3 regions of the Trichocoleus sp. DQ-A3 genome follow, and region 2 is predicted to be linked to each of the others. Evidence: predicted binding sites of a transcription regulator. Region 2 holds the regulator's gene; each other region holds the start of a gene.
The links. Region 2 encodes NtcA, which controls nitrogen genes in cyanobacteria. Its sites were predicted from a motif close to TTTGTANNNNNNNNTACAAA; they were not measured.
Positions count from the first base shown of each region.

Region 1: NDI44_RS03070 (P-II family nitrogen regulator) is a predicted target of NtcA. The motif match lies at 1,355-1,374, and genes of this name have one in related genera.
Region 3: NDI44_RS02825 (DUF4278 domain-containing protein) is a predicted target of NtcA. The motif match lies at 3,386-3,405, and genes of this name have one in related genera.

Region 1 is NZ_JAMPKC010000002.1:23,508-28,890, reverse strand. It holds gene rdgB (RdgB/HAM1 family non-canonical purine NTP pyrophosphatase) at 164-745, shown strand; gene NDI44_RS03070 (P-II family nitrogen regulator) at 908-1,246, opposite strand; gene NDI44_RS03065 (hypothetical protein) at 1,601-2,230, opposite strand; gene thiD (bifunctional hydroxymethylpyrimidine kinase/phosphomethylpyrimidine kinase) at 2,384-3,211, opposite strand; gene NDI44_RS03055 (hypothetical protein) at 3,514-3,717, shown strand; gene ftsZ (cell division protein FtsZ) at 3,730-5,010, opposite strand; gene NDI44_RS03045 (FtsQ-type POTRA domain-containing protein) at 5,271-5,383, opposite strand, start outside.
Region 2 is NZ_JAMPKC010000001.1:6,026-11,408, forward strand. It holds gene NDI44_RS00040 (WG repeat-containing protein) at 1-771, shown strand, start outside; gene hisB (imidazoleglycerol-phosphate dehydratase HisB) at 902-1,546, opposite strand; gene fabI (enoyl-ACP reductase FabI) at 1,700-2,476, opposite strand; gene ntcA (global nitrogen regulator NtcA) at 2,856-3,527, shown strand; gene NDI44_RS00060 (DUF3084 domain-containing protein) at 3,775-5,376, shown strand.
Region 3 is NZ_JAMPKC010000001.1:693,725-699,107, reverse strand. It holds gene acnB (bifunctional aconitate hydratase 2/2-methylisocitrate dehydratase) at 1-2,181, opposite strand, end outside; gene NDI44_RS02825 (DUF4278 domain-containing protein) at 2,822-3,247, opposite strand; gene NDI44_RS02820 (hypothetical protein) at 3,682-4,326, shown strand; gene NDI44_RS02815 (DUF1802 family protein) at 4,333-5,383, opposite strand, start outside.

The sequences.
Region 1 (5,383 bases), on a different contig from region 2:
ACGCTGCTATCGTGCGAGTTAGTTCCGCTGTTTAGTTCACCTGAATGGGTGATTTTTTAGAAGTTTCCAGATAGCGATCGCCAGCCAAAAAATTTAACTTCTGCAAAAACAGGTTTCTATAATCGTGTAGGCGTTTATTTATTTCAGCAAGGGAGCGATCGCGATGACTGTGTTGGTAGTCGCTACGGGAAATCCAGGTAAGCTGCGAGAGATGCAGACATATTTAAGCGGATTTGGCTGGGAACTGACCCTGAAGCCAGAGAAACTGGAGATTGAGGAGTCGGGTGACACCTTCATGGCTAACGCTTGTCTGAAGGCATCCCAGGTGGCACAGGCGACTGGAGAGTGGGCGATCGCGGATGATTCTGGCTTGGAAGTAGACGCCTTAGAGGGTGCACCCGGTATTTATTCCGCGCGTTACGGCAAAACCGACCCCGATCGAATTGAACGCCTGTTGAATGAACTCGGCAACGAACTGAATCGGGAAGCGCAATTTGTTTGTGCGATCGCGATCGCTCGTCCCGATGGCGCGATCGCCCTGCAAGCCGAAGGAGTTTGCCGCGGCGAAATTCTCCACGCCCCTCGCGGTACGGGAGGATTCGGCTACGATCCAATTTTTTACGTTCCCAAAGAGCAAATGACCTTTGCGGAAATGACTCCTGAGTTGAAGCGCCAGTGGAGCCATCGCGGTCAAGCTTTTAAAATTCTCTTACCCCAGCTACAGACTTTAAAGACTGAGGGTTAAGTCCAGAAGTTAGAAGTCCAGTAACCAGAAATCAGAATTTTGCGATCGCCAAAAATTCTAATTTCTGATTTTTAATGACTCCTGACCTCTAACCTTGATGACTCAGTCCTCAGTCCTCAGCCCTCAGTCCTCAGTCCTCAGCCCTCAGTCCTCAGTCCTGACTTAGACAGCTTCCAGATTCTTTTCCCCCGTCCGAATTCTGATGACCTGCTCTACCGGGCTGACAAAAATCTTACCATCACCGATTTCACCCGTTCGGGCAGCGGCAATGATTTTCTCAATCACCATATCAACCTGGCTGTCTTCAACAACGATCTCTACTTTAAGTTTTTGCAGAAACTCAACCGTGTACTCGGAACCGCGATAACGTTCGGTTTGACCTTTCTGCCGCCCAAATCCTCGGACTTCAGAAACGGTCATTCCCACAATTCCCGCATTGACTAGCGCAATTTTAACTTCGTCGAGTTTAAAAGGCCGGATAATCGCTTCAACTTTTTTCAAGCTTCTAACTCCTCAGTTCGTTCTGGATTTGATCTGTACAATCAATTTGTACAACCAAAGGTACTCGTAAAGCGGCGGCTATGTTTTATCACTGCTCAAACAAAGATTTTTGTATTATATGATACATATTGCTCTTCACTCCTACCAGAGGCATCCATTGTGCCAACCCTAACTAACAGGTTTCTCTAGATATCGCTGACTCGTTAACTAGACATCGTTGACTAGACAGTACAGTGAAGATGCGCGGGTTTGGCAATATTTTCCCCATTTGTATCAAAGCGGTTGTTCCAGGCAGATGCACCCGGTTCTTCCGACTCCTAGCAGAGTTAATCTTTCAGCCGTCAACCAGCAAGCTCAACGACTATTATTCAAAAGCGGACGCACAATCAAAAAGCCAGTGCCAAACGCTGTCGCCACAATCAAAAAGATGACGATGATTAACCACCAGCCACTCACATCTGCGGAACGCTCTGGCTGAGTTGGGCGACGATACCGACCTTCTTCTTGTTCGATTACCAAGCTTTCTGAAAAATCAGGTAATGGTGCTGGTTCCGCTTTGGGAGGGGGAGGAGGTAGAACTTCCACTGGCGGAGCGATCGCAGCCGAACGAGGAGGACGAGGAGGCTGCGGAGGACGCCGCTTAGGTGTTGCGTTTGATCCAGTCCGAATTTCCGGTTCAATGGGGGGAGGGGGAACTTCAACTCGACCCCCGGAGGGAAACGAAGTTACTACCTGTTGTGCGTGCAAAGCTGACTGAACAACTTTTTCGATTTCTTGGCGCAGCTGTTGATTTTCTTTGGCTAACTGCTGATTCTGGGAATTCAGCGAGTCCAGCATCGCTTGCGCTGTTTGTAACTCTGCTGAGAGTTCTTTGTAAACCGAAATTGGCACTGAGGGACGGTAGGTATTCATTGGGATTTGGGGAGTCTGCTCAGAAATATAAGCATTTTGCATTGGCGAGCGGGTCGAGGGATTAGACATCATGGATTTAGTTTAAGTTTGGTAAGGCAACAATAATGGAAAGTGAGGCGACTCTGACAGCCATTTTTTAACAAATTTGCTATTTAATCAACTAGGAATGTGCCCCAATCGATCTTTACGGTGTCATTGCTATAACCTTTGTATTCTCCGATTGTTTTAATTCTCCGATTGTAGGAGGGGAAAAAAGTGTCCCACTGGCCCTTGACCCTGACCAATGGCTAAAGCGTATTTTAGAGCAGTGGTGACATAATCTTTGGCTTTTTGAACCGCAGACCACCGATCTTTGCCCAAGGCTAGATTAGCCGCGATCGCGCTACTGAGCGTACACCCTGTGCCGTGAGTATTGGTCGTCTCTACGGTTGCGGTTTTCAAGGTTTCCAGATGGTGCCCATCGAACCAGATATCGATGCCGCGTAGATTCCCCTCCATTCCGCCTCCTTTCACTAATACAGCCGCACCACCTCCCAAATGATAAATCCGTTGGGCAGCAGAGCGCATATCATCCAAGTTATGAATCGGCAATCCGCTCAGTAATTGAGCTTCGTAGCGGTTGGGGGTCACAATCGCTGCTTTGGGGATTAAGACATCCCGCAACGTTGCCACAGCGTTATTGTCAATCAGCTGGGCACCCGTGCGCGATACCATGACGGGATCGACGACTAATTTGTCCAGTTTGAAACCTTCCACAGCTTGCGCTACAGCCGCAATAATCTCCCCATTCAGCAACATCCCCGTTTTCGCTGCTTGGACGCCAATATCCGTCACCACAGCCTCAATCTGGGCGACAATTGCTGCTGTCGGTAAAGCATCCACCCGCGTGACTCCCAGCGTATTCTGCGCTGTCACGCAAGTAATGGCACTGGTGCCGTGAACGCAGTGAAAGGCAAATGTCCGTAAATCGGCCTGAATGCCAGCACCGCCGCCGCTATCTGAACCGGCAATTGTGAGAGCAACAGGTACGCTTGAAGGGTTTTTAACGGTCATAGGAATGAGGAATGGGTAAGAGAAATGGGTAATTAGTTAATACCCGCAAATTAAGGACTACTAACAATTACTTTTACTCTAAATTTTGATGAAACCAATCCCAATCTAAATTGAATTGAATGATTAGATTTTACAAATTGCTGCAAATCGAGTGCTGCTCAATTTACAATTTGCCGACGAATCGGCAAATTATTGCAATGCTGCCCTTGAGAAGCGAGTAGAACTGAGTTATGTGCCTAAAGACCTAATCAGAGGAAATATACGATGAGCCGCACTGATTTCCAGTTTAGGAGGGGAAATTCGTGCGGCGTGAGAGCATGGATGTAGCGATCGCTCCTGTAATCAGTCAAGTCTTCCCACTTTTGGGACAGGTAATCATTGAATTCGGAACTTCTACCGAATTCAATCGGCTTCGTGGAAGTTTAGAAGAATTTCGCACCCTGCTAACTAAGGCTGGATTGCCCACGCATCAATTAAAAATTAAAAAGGAAATGTTCCATTTTTAATTTTTAATTCTTCTAGCGTTGCGGACGCCGTCTTTGGAGAAATTCCGGAATATCCAATCCTCCACCTTGTTGTTGAGGTTTAGGCTCAAACGTGGGGGTAGAAGGAGGAACGGGTGACGGTGCAATGGGTCGCTGTGGCTGTCTGGAAGTGCGTGCCTCCCTCGCCGCCGGTGTAGACTGAGTTTCCCCGCTAAATCCAGTCGCAATGACGGTAATTCTTACCTCACCTTGCATCCGGTCATCGATCACTGCCCCGAAAATGATATTCGCATTCGGATCGACCACTTCATAGATTGTTTCGGCTGCGGCATTCACTTCGTGCAGCGTCAGGTCGCTACCGCCGGTAATGTTAAAGACAACCCCTCTGGCTCCTTCAATCGAAGACTCTAGCAACGGTGAGGAAATTGCGGCGACGGCGGCTTCTCTGGCTCTCGATTTCCCAGAACCCACGCCAATCCCCATCATTGCCGATCCCGCATCTGCCATCACGGCTCGGACATCTGCAAAGTCTACATTGACCAGTCCGGGAATCGTAATAATATCCGATATCCCTTGCACACCTTGACGCAGGATATCATCTGCTACTCGAAAAGCATCTTGAACCGGCATGGTTTCTGGAATCACTGCCAGCAGCTTATCGTTAGGGATGACGATGAGCGTATCTACCCGACCCTGCAAAGCGGCAATGCCTTCATCTGCCTGAGAAGTGCGACGGCGTCCCTCAAAGGTGAAAGGACGAGTGACAACGCCCACCGTTAAGGCTCCCATTTCTTTGGCAACTTCTGCCACAATCGGGGCTGCACCCGTACCCGTACCGCCTCCCATCCCAGCGGTAATAAATACGAGATCGGTATTTTCTAAGGCATGAGCGATCTCGTCGCGCGATTCTTCCGCTGCCTTTTGACCAATGGCAGGATTACCTCCAGCACCTAAACCTCGCGTTAACTTCTGTCCCATTTGCAAGCGTTTAGCAGCCGAGGAGTGAGACAGCGATTGAGCATCAGTATTGATTGACCAAAACTCTACGCCACTGACATCACTGGCAATCATGCGGTTCACCGCATTGCCCCCACCCCCACCAACACCAATGACTTTAATTTTGGCGACGCTACCTAGCACGATGTTGTCACTCCTAGATTCTTCCCTGGGTGTTCCGTTAGCATCGTGATTATGGCCTAAATGTAACACGGTGTTATTAAAAGGATTCGCGCCGTCCACTGCGGGTGAACGACCTGCGTTCCCTGAGGGATTTGAGTTTTGGTGGGCAAGCCCTGGTTTACTATTGAGCGTCATTGCAATAGAAAGGGTCAATAAACAACTTTTTAGTTTAGGTAGCGATATGAGTCAACTATAGGGTAAGTTGACCCTTAAAACCAATGAGAGTCATAGTGCATTGACGTTCTTGAAGAGGTCTAGAGTCAACTGTCTGAAGGCTGATCCTACTAAAAGGTGAAGGATATTCGTAAAGTAGATGCGCTCTTGGCAGGATGAAGAATGAATTTAGCTCACAAGACGCCTTCTGTCTAAAGCCAGAACTCGCGTTCCCTCCAAGCTTATAAGGTTTTGGTTTTTTTGGGAGGGTTGCCTTTTTTCATTTGAATTGCTGGGGAATCGGGGTTTTTGAGGTCAATATAGGCAATTTCGCTGGTTGAAAAATGTGCTGGCA
Region 2 (5,383 bases):
AAGAGTGGCAACTTAGTCATTAAACCAAAATATGATTTGGCTAAGAATTTTTCTCAAGGGCTGGCAGCGGTAAAGATAGATGGAAAGTGGGGATATATTGATAAGAAAGGCAACTTGGTAATTAACCCAAAATTTGATATTGCTGAATCTTTTTCTATAAGCGATCGCACTGAGTCAGCACTGGCGGCGGTAGAAATCGGTAAAAAGTGGGGCTATATCGGCAAGAAAGGCAACTTCGTCATTCAACCCCAGTTTGATGTTGCTGAATCTTTTTCTATAAGCGATCGCACTGAATCAGCCCTAGGACTCGCGCCAGTCAAAAAAGACAACAAATGGGGCTATATCGATAATCGGGGAGACGTTATTGTTCCGTTGGAATTTGAGGAAGCTAAGTTTTTTTCGGAAGGACTAGCAGTGATATCCAGTAATAATAAGTGGGGCTATATTGACAAAATGGGATATCTTGTTATTCCACTCCAATTTGATTGGGCTGGGGACTTTTCTCAAGGACTGGCGGGCATAACGATAGACACTAAGGTAGGCTATATTGACAAGGCAAGCAATGTTGTCATTCCCCCACAATTTGATAATATTTATAACTTTTCAGAAGACCTAGCAGCGGTAAAGAACGGCGACAAATGGGGCTATATCAATAAGAGTGGCAAATTCGTAATTAAACCCCAATTTGATAGCGCTCAATCTTTTTCGCAAGGGCTAGCAAAAGTTAAGATTGGCAATAAATATGGCTATATCCGCAAACCTCTTCCATAAGTTCTCATTTCTGAAGACATAGAAGAATTGAGAGTCAGTGGTCGCGGAAACTTCAGCAGAATGAAGCGAGAGCCTGGTGAGGATTTCCCCGGCTCTCGTTGCCTTTATCGGAGTGTATTTGCAAGGAAACCTATAACACGCCTTTAGAACTGGGGATCGTACCGCTACGACGGGGATCAACTTCGATTGCCATGCGGAGCGATCGCGCAAACGCTTTGAACGTCGCTTCAATAATGTGGTGCGAATTAATTCCATCGAGTTGGCGAATGTGCAGCGTCATCTGGCTGTGATTGACCAACGCCACAAAAAATTCCCGCACTAGCTGAGTGTCATAAGTCCCGACTCGCTGAGTCGGAATCTCCAAGCCATAGCTGAGGTGGGGGCGTCCGGAAAAATCTAACGCTACCTGAACCAACGCTTCATCGAGAGGGGCGAGGAAATTCCCAAATCGGACAATTCCTTTGCGATCGCCCAGTGCTTGATGCAACGCCATTCCTAGGGTAATTCCCACATCTTCATTGGTATGGTGGTCATCAATTTCCAAGTCTCCCGTCGCGGCTACATCCAAATCAATCAGGCTGTGAGAGGCGATTTGATGCAGCATATGGTCTAAAAACGGAATGCCAGTTTTTGCATTGCAAGTGCCATTCCCGTCTAATTTGACGGTGACGATAACATCCGTTTCGCCCGTCTTGCGGGGAACCCTTGCCATGCGAGGAGACAAAAGCTGTTCAATGCTTGGAGAAGGTGTAAATTGGCGATCGCGTGCCTGCATCGCAGATGCTCACTCAAGAAAATAAAGTTAAGTTTATTATCCTACGTTACTGAGCATTTGGGAGACGCGAAAGCCTTAAAAATGCAAAATTAAAAATTAAAAATTAGCAGAATCTTTGCTTTTTAATTTTTAATTTTTAATGTTTGATTCTTTTTACATCCCCATAATCTCGTATCCCGCATCGACATACAGCACCTGACCTGTAATGCCACTTGCCAAATCGCTACACAAGAAAGCAGCCGCATTTCCCACTTCTTTCTGAGTTACAGTGCGTCGCAGCGGTGCTACTTCCTCAACGTGATGGATCATATCCAGAATGCCACCTACCGCCGACGATGCCAAAGTGCGGATAGGACCTGCCGAAATTGCATTCACGCGAATATTCTGTGGACCTAATTCAGATGCCAGGTAACGGACACTCATTTCCAATCCAGACTTGGCAATTCCCATTACGTTGTAGTTGGGGATCACCTTAACGCCGCCTAGATAAGTCAGCGTGACAATACTGCCGCCTTCTGTCATCAGTGGTTTTGCTGACCCGGCAAGTTGCACCAGAGAATAGGTACTAATTTCTAGAGCTTGGGTGAAGCCAGCGCGGGTAGTGTTGCTAAAATCACCTGATAAATCTTCCTTGTTCGCAAAGGCAAGACAATGGATCAGGATGTCTAGCTTACCCCACTTATCGCGGATGGCGTCAAATGTAGACTGAATTTGGGTCTCATTCTGGACATCGCAGGGTAAAAACAAGCTGGGGTTGAGGGGTTCTACCAACTCTGCCACTTTTTTTTCAAAGCGACCCCGGTCGTCTGGCAGGTAAGTCACTCCTAGATTCGCACCCGCTTGGTGCAGTTGCTGAGCAATCCCCCAGGCGATCGATCGATTGTTGGCAATGCCGGTGACAAGGGCGTTTTTTCCGGTTAAATCTAGCATAAATGTCGATTTTGAAGGCAATATTAGAGGATATCCGATTTAGGGGAGTATTCAAGATCGCGATCGCCCGGAGCAAGGCTGTCTAGTACGGGTAAGGAGCGTGCCTCCTTACTCACCATGCATCCCACCCGATAGCGCAGATACTGTCAAGATATCAACATTTTCCGTCATAATCTTACTTGCCTTGAGCAGGGAGAGAACTAAAGAAGGTAGCCGGGGAAACTACTTTAAAATTTTGTATCAAATAGCACAAAAACCGCTTGGAAGTCAGTTTATCTGTGTCTAATGTCAGAAAACTCTCATAGTTGTTTTGCTATGGTTAAAGTTCCTCCGACAGAAAGTTGCAGAAGTCTGTAGGGCAGCATTTAGGAAAAAGGAAGTGGCAGTGACGCAAGATAGACCGCTAGCAGCTGTGTTCCGTCAACTGGGAGGTGGGGCGTTTCCACCCGTGGTGGAAACTTTTGAGCGGGGCAAGACGATCTTTTTCCCAGGAGACCCGGCTGAACGGGTATACTTTTTGCTCAAAGGTGCAGTAAAGCTGTCTCGCGTGTATGAAGCTGGGGAAGAAATTACCGTGGCGCTGCTGCGAGAAAACAGCGTTTTTGGAGTACTGTCCTTAATTACAGGGCATCGTTCGGATCGGTTTTATCACGCTGTAGCATTTACGCCAGTGGAGCTGCTTTCGGCACCGATCGATCAGGTAGAGCAATCGCTCAAGGATAATCCGGAGCTATCGATGTTGATGCTGCGAGGGCTTTCTTCGCGCATTTTGCAAACAGAAATGATGATTGAGACATTAGCTCACCGAGATATGGGATCGCGCTTGGTGAGTTTTCTGTTGATTCTGTGCCGTGATTTTGGCGTTCCTACCGCCAATGGAATTACGATCGATCTGAAGCTTTCTCATCAAGCGATCGCAGAAGCAATCGGCTCCACCAGGGTAACTGTCACCCGCTTACTGGGAGATTTGCGGGAGGAAAAAATGATTTCTATCCACAAGAAAAAAATTACGGTACACAACCCAGTTACACTGAGTCAGCAGTTTACTTGAAAACAGCTAGAGGCTCTCGTCAGGTTGTAGGTTAGGTTGTTGGTTAAAACGGCATGGTAGCGCGAGCAGGTTATCCAGTTTTAACATTTAGTCGGGAGTTGAGTTAAAAGGTGTCAGGTTTTAAGCGGATAGTTTTCAACCTTCCAACCTTTAACCTTTCCGATTTCACCTTCGATCTTTAATTCCTGTTAACCCTTTCTCTAGCCTGCGATGCGATAGGCTGTAACTGGAATGACTGTAGCAGACAATGACCGACAGTGCGCTCTTCCTGATTTTGTCTATTTTAGTGTTGGGAAGCGTCATCGCAACGGTAGGCGATCGCATTGGCACGCGCGTGGGAAAAGCACGCCTGTCGTTGTTCAATCTGCGTCCCCGCAAAACAGCTGTTTTAGTAACGATTCTGACAGGGCTAACGATTTCTGCCTCAACACTAACAATCATCTTCGCGACCAGCGAACAATTGCGGATTGGAGTTTTTAGACTCCAAGAAGTGCAGAAAAAACTCAAGACAGCAAGTAAGGATATTGCTAAAGCGAACGAGCAGAAACGGAAAACCGAAAGCGAACTTGCTAAAACCGCCGCCCAAAAAGAGCAAGTAGAGAAGGAACTCGCTCAAGCTCGCACCCAGCAATCTGTCGCTCAGCAGCGCTTAGATGCGATTAATCGATCTTTGGCAGCTGCGCTGGCTAAACAAGGCCAGACGGAGGCGCAACTAAATCAGACTCAAAGCGAACTGACCCGGGTTGCCAGCAGCTTTCAGCAAACCCAAAAACAGCTTACATCTGTCTCAGGGCAAGCCAAGACGCTACGTTCGGAAATCCAACAACTTCAAGCAGAACGCCAAGAATTGCTCCAGCAGCGAAATCAAGTCAGAGCTGAAATTACTGAATTCAAAGCGAAAGTGACTCAGCGCGACCAAAAAATTGCCCAGCAAGACCGAGCAATTAGCCAACGCGATGAGCAAATTCTCAAGCGGGATCAAGCCCTTGTGGAACTTGATGAGAAACTTGCTGCCTTTCGGAAGAGCCTGAGCGATCGCGATGAGCAAATTGCCCAGCGAGACAAAGCCTTATCTCTACTTGATAACAAAATTTCTCAACGAGATGAGGTGATTGCCCAGCGAGAAAATCGCCTTAAAGAACTCGAAAAACAACAAGCTTCCCTAGAGCAGGAAGTGGCAACCTTAGAACAGTATTACCAGTCTTATCAAACTTTGCGTCAGGGTAGTCTGGCTCTGCTGCGCGGTCAGGTTCTGGCGGCTGGCGTTTTTCGTATTGTCGAGCCAGCTGCAGCCCGACAGGTCATTGAGCAGCTATTACGGGAAGCGAATCGGACAGCGATTAAAGCGACCCAACCCGGTCTCAACAAGGTGGCGAACGAACGGGTCGTGCAAATTACAGAGGCACAGGTCGAGCAACTGATCAACCAGATTCAGGATGGTCGAAACTATGTAGTCCGAGTTTTTTCGGCTGGTAACTATGTCCAGGGAGAAAAGCAGGTACAAGTCTTTGCAGACGCCGCACCCAATCAAGTTGTATTCCGCACTGGTGAAGTCGTAGCAACGACATCTGCCGATCCTTCAAACATGACCGACCAACAAATTCGGCAGCGGATTGACCTGCTGCTTGGAGCATCCCAGTTCCGAGCTACTCGCGCGGGGATTTTGGGCGATACAGTTCAGGTTGGCGACAATCGAATTGTTAGCTTGATTCGGTTTATCGAGCAGTTGAAAAAGCACAATAAGCCGATTTCTCTGAAAGCAGTCGTGGCTGAGGACGCCTATATTGCCGGACCCATGAAATTAAATTTGGAGGCGGTTGAAGACGGAGAAGTTGTGGTCAGGATGTAATTTATTA
Region 3 (5,383 bases), 690 kb from region 2:
ACAAATCCAGAGGCGGGTTTTAACTGCTGCTTCCCCTTCCAGTACCTTTGCAGTAGCGCGATAATGACCGATATTCGTCATGCAAGAACCGACAAATACTTCCTGCACAGGGTCATTCTGAACTTCGGACAGCAACTTAACATTATCCGGGTCATTGGGTGCGGCGACGATTGGTTCCTTGATTTCGTTCAAGTCAATCTCGATAATTTCCGCATATTCTGCATCTGAATCGGCTTCCATTAATGCGGGATTTGCCAACCATTCTTCCATTTTTGCCACGCGGCGCATGATGGTACGGGCATCTTGATAACCCCGCGCTACCATATTTTTCATCAGCGCTACGTTGGAACGCAGATATTCAGAAACTGTCTCGATACTTAACTTAATTGTGCAGCCTGCACAAGAACGTTCGGCACTGGCGTCGGTAAGTTCAAAAGCTTGCTCAACTTTTAAATTTGGCAAGCCTTCAATTTCCATGATTCGCCCGGAGAAGATGTTTTTCTTGTTCTGCTTCTCTGCTGTTAGCAAACCTTTTTGAATTGCCACGTAGGGAATCGCGTTCACGATATCCCGCAGCGTCACACCGGGTTGCAACTCGCCTTTGAACCGCACTAAGACGGATTCTGGCATATCTAAAGGCATCACGCCCAAAGCAGCTGCAAAAGCAACTAAGCCGGAACCGGCGGGGAAGGAAATTCCCAAGGGGAAACGGGTGTGGGAGTCGCCGCCCGTTCCTACGGTATCGGGTAGCAGCATCCGATTCAGCCAAGAATGGATAATGCCATCGCCGGGTCGTAAGGCGACGCCGCTGCGAGATGCAAAGAAATCGGGCAGTTCGTGATGGGTTTTGATGTCAACGGGCTTCGGATAAGCGGCGGTGTGGCAGAAACTCTGCATCACCAAATCTGCACTGAAGCCGAGACAGGCGAGTTCTTTTAACTCGTCGCGGGTCATGGGGCCGGTGGTATCCTGAGAACCAACCGTTGTCATCAGCGGTTCGCAGGAAGTGCCGGGACGCACACCATTGAGTCCGCAGGCTTTCCCGACCATTTTCTGCGCTAGAGTAAATCCTTTGCCGGTATCGATGGGAGGGCGAGGGCGGATAAAGATTGGACTGGGTTCTACTAATCCGAGGGCAATTCTGGTTTTATCGGTGAGGGTACGCCCAATCAGGAGGGGAATACGTCCGCCTGCGCGTACTTCGTCAGTGATAGTGTCGGGTTTGAGGCTGAAGGTGGAAATAACTTCTCCAGCTTCGTTGGTAATTTCACCTTTGTAAGGATAAATGGTGATTACCATGCCGGTTTCGATCTGGGTGACATCACACTGGATGGGTAATGCACCTGCATCTTCGGCGGTGTTGAAGAAAATCGGCGCGATCGCACTCCCTAATACATATCCCCCAGCCCGTTTATTGGGTACGAAGGGTATATCGTGCCCGATGTGCCACAAAACGGAGTTAATCGCAGATTTCCGGGAGGAACCCGTTCCTACGACATCCCCTACATACGCTACGGGATGCCCTTTTTTCTTCAACTCGACAATCGTTTCCAAACTTCCCGGTTGCCGAGATTCCAGCATTGCCAAGGCGTGCAATGGAATATCCGGGCGGGTTGTGGCATGGGTGGCGGGAGATAAATCGTCGGTGTTCGTCTCTCCGGGCACCTTGAAGACGGTGACGGTAATCGCTTCTGGCAAGATGGGGCGACTGGTAAACCACTCCGCCGCCGCCCAAGCGTCAATGACTTGCTTGGCATAGGAATTCGTCTCGGACAATTCCAAGACATCGTGGAAGGCATCATACACCAGCATGATTTTGCTTAAAGCTGTTGCGGCGGCTGATGCCAATTCATCGTCAGATTTGAGTAAATCTATCAACGATTGCACGTTGTAGCCACCTACCATTGTTCCCAGCAGTTCTACTGCATAGATGGGGGTAACTAAAGGGCTAATGGTTTCACCTTTGGCGACAGCGGTGAGAAAGCCAGCTTTCACGTAAGCAGCCGGATCGACGCCTGGAGGAATGCGATCGCGCAGCAATTCCAACAACGTCTCTTCTTCACCCGCTGGAGGATTTTTCAACAAGTCGCACAATTGAGAAGTCTGCTGGGCATCCAACGGCAGTGGTGGAATTCCGAGTGCCGCCCTCTCAGCGACGTGTTGACGATAAGATTCAAGCATTTTCAAGTCTCCTAATCTCAGCAAAATTTGGGGGCGGTAGCGCTTTTATCGCATCGCTTTTGTGTTCTCAATCGGAAGGATGCGATTCACACGCTTTTGCCCTCGATAGTTAGAAGTCAACACAAGGTATGGCGCTACTACTTAAGTCGCAGATCAACTTTATTAATTATTGTGAAAAAATGGAATAAAATTTGTAGGATTCGCTGCAACTACCCTTACCCGTAACGGTTGATCTGGCAGGATACATTCCCATAAAAAAAGGGCGATCGCTCTCTATCGCCCACGTAGCTTTATAAACCAGGAATCCGTCGTCTTCAGCTTTGAAGATTTCGTGCTTAGATAAAATTTTACACCTAAAGGGGGAGGAGTGCGATTTTTGACGGTTTGCAGATTCTGGCAGCAAATATACCTGGCGATTAGAAATCGCGGCTATACAAACAAAGTCCGCCTTCGCGGACTTTTGAAACCTGCATAGGTGGGTTTAGTTGAATAAATGCGAAGCAGCTTCTGCCCCCTTCTTCCGAAGGGGGGTAAGGAGGGTTGGCGTAGATGCGAATTCTATTCGCCCTCTTTACAAGCATTGGGATTCTCCCGTTACTCCCGCCTCAACCGCAAGCACCGCCAGATATTCCGGAAACTCCTAGAGGCACAATGTCAGTTGCTTCGACTCTGCTTCTAGAAGGCGAATTAGATTTTCGTCACCTTTGGCTTTAGCGACTTGTATCCGATGTTCCAGGCTGCGGTGGATATTCGCTAAGTGACTTTTAGCAGCGTTATCCAACACTTTTCGCCGACTTGTATCGGTTGGCAATTTCCGATCGCCTAGAGGTGCCATCCCTTCACATGAGATTTGCCTCTCTAGAGCATCCCTAGTCGTGCCGGTTTTGCCGATGAAGTAGGGAACTCCCCGATAGTTCAAGTTAACAATCGCATCGGGAACTGCAATATGTCTGGGATATGCAACGTTGTAAGTCTGTCCCCGATACTTCCCCACAATCTCGCTTTCGGTTACTTCCAGCGTGGGTGAAGTTTTTTCGTAGCTGACGCCGCGATAAGAGAGTTTCATAAGTTTCGCCTCCGATTGAGTTTCCTGAGTATTTGTGACTAAGCAAGGCACGCTGCTTCGCGATCGCGCTCTACTTTTATTCCCCAGAGCCACTGACGGCTATGAATACTCAGTCAGTGGTGAACTAGCTAATTTATTTCTGTATCTATTTTTACATTTTTCCCTTTAAAGTGTCAATTTTTAAGAGATTTTAAGAAAATCTTTTCAGCGATCGCTAGGAAATCGTCCAACTAGACTCTACTGGCTGCTGATGCCTATTGCTTTACCTGATTTAGTTGCCGGGAGAAGCGAAAAGTAGCTGTACAAATCGGGAAACAATCAATGGTTCATCAACGACACTAAAATTAGTCAAGAACCCTCTATCGGAAGTATTAAACTTCGTCTACCTCCTCAGAAGGATAAACAACTCGATTTTAGTGGTGCCAAGAAAAATTATGAAACCCAAAAGCTTTTCTGCGTTACAAATTTTAATCAAAAGAACCGCCATTCTAATCATTGCGGCTTTCGTGCTGGTTGTGGTTTTTGTGAATCGGGCGAATGCAAACGGGGCGGAGTTCCTGGTGAGTAACGGCAATAATTTCGATGTCAATGAAATTCAATTTAAGCGAGTTGAATATGTCGGGCAATGTCCGGGAACTGTAATGAATCCAGGCACAAGAAAAGCTCAGTTTGTTTCCAAGTCAACTCCACCCGCACCGAAGAGGAAAGTGACAATCCGGAACGTGACTCAGGGCATGAAGAGTAATCCTTATCCCTACACGAGCAGAGGTTACAGTGAAGGGGAATATTCTCAAGGCGTTGATTTGAGTCTAGGAAATAGCCATCAAACTCGTACTTTTGCAGTTTTGGAAGGCGAAAATAAGTTTGAGTATGAAATTAAAGAAGGAGAAAGAATAATTGAACAAGGCACTTTTACAGCGGAAGTTTCTGTAAAAGATGTTGGAGTTTTTCCCCGCGATACCATTTGTGAGGAAAAATTAGAATGTCGGGACGATGGAGACTGTTACGACAGAAACGGAAAGAAGAGAGGAAGTCGTCAAAGATGCTATACAACTAATACCTGCAATTGTCCTGGCTGATAAGACTTATGCGGCTGGCAAGTCACGCAGGAAATAAAAGCGATCGCTCCTCCAATCACTACCCTTAATCCTTCCCAAGTATCCCGTTAAAGGCGAGGAAAGCTCAATCAGGATATCGTGTATTTCTTCAGTTTTTAATGGCTGAGGAGGATTGGAGTAAATATATGCTCCATGAAGGGCATCAACCCCCGCAGTATCTGAGCCTGTGTTTTCTAGGTACTTTTTGACTAACCCAACAAGGTGCGATCGCAACTTGATATCTTGGTTAATTTTATCGATGTAACGATTAACTTTATCGTCAGCCAATCCAAAGGGAGCTTGCTGCAAGCACTGTTTTAGCTCTAACAAATCTATAGAGTTTTTGTGCTGTGCTTGGAGTTCAACCAGTCTTTGCAACGTTTCAGGTCTAATGGCATTCATTTGATTTTCAATAGCTGCTTGAAGAGCTGGAGGAGTTAAAGGGCCAGCGGCAACAATTAACTTGATTGCACGGTCAAATTCAGCTTTACCTAGATGGGTATGACCGAGATGGATTAGCTGAGCCGTTACGCTATTCGGTACACTTTCTTTTTTACTGGCTTTGCATTCGCCAACTACTGGATAGGGTTTTTCACAATAAAAATCTATTCCTCCAGCGCCTCCTGTAGCCTGTGGATCGAGGCTAGCTTTTGGGTTGCTGTTAGAATTTGTGAAACCTAGCTTTATTAAGCTCCTTCGGACTAATTTTTCAAATTCTTGACCCTCGCTGGAATTCCCTACCTCTGCAATTTTCTGAATCCAAGCCAAATCTGAATCTATTCGCTTTGCAGTTTGATTACTACTCCAGCCCAGAAATATTCTTATACTCTGGTCTAGTTCCTCGGCTGCTGGGTTTGTGGCTGATAAAAGAGCGATCGCATTCTGCAACTCTTCCAATTCTGGATGCGATGGCGGTAGTCGATTTTCTAGCTGGTATCGGCGTTGGGAGAAGAGGCGATCGCTTAATACAGGCGAAGATTCAGAAACTGTTAGGGGATTCAGTAAAGAAATAAACTTCCCTATTTTATTCTGATATTCA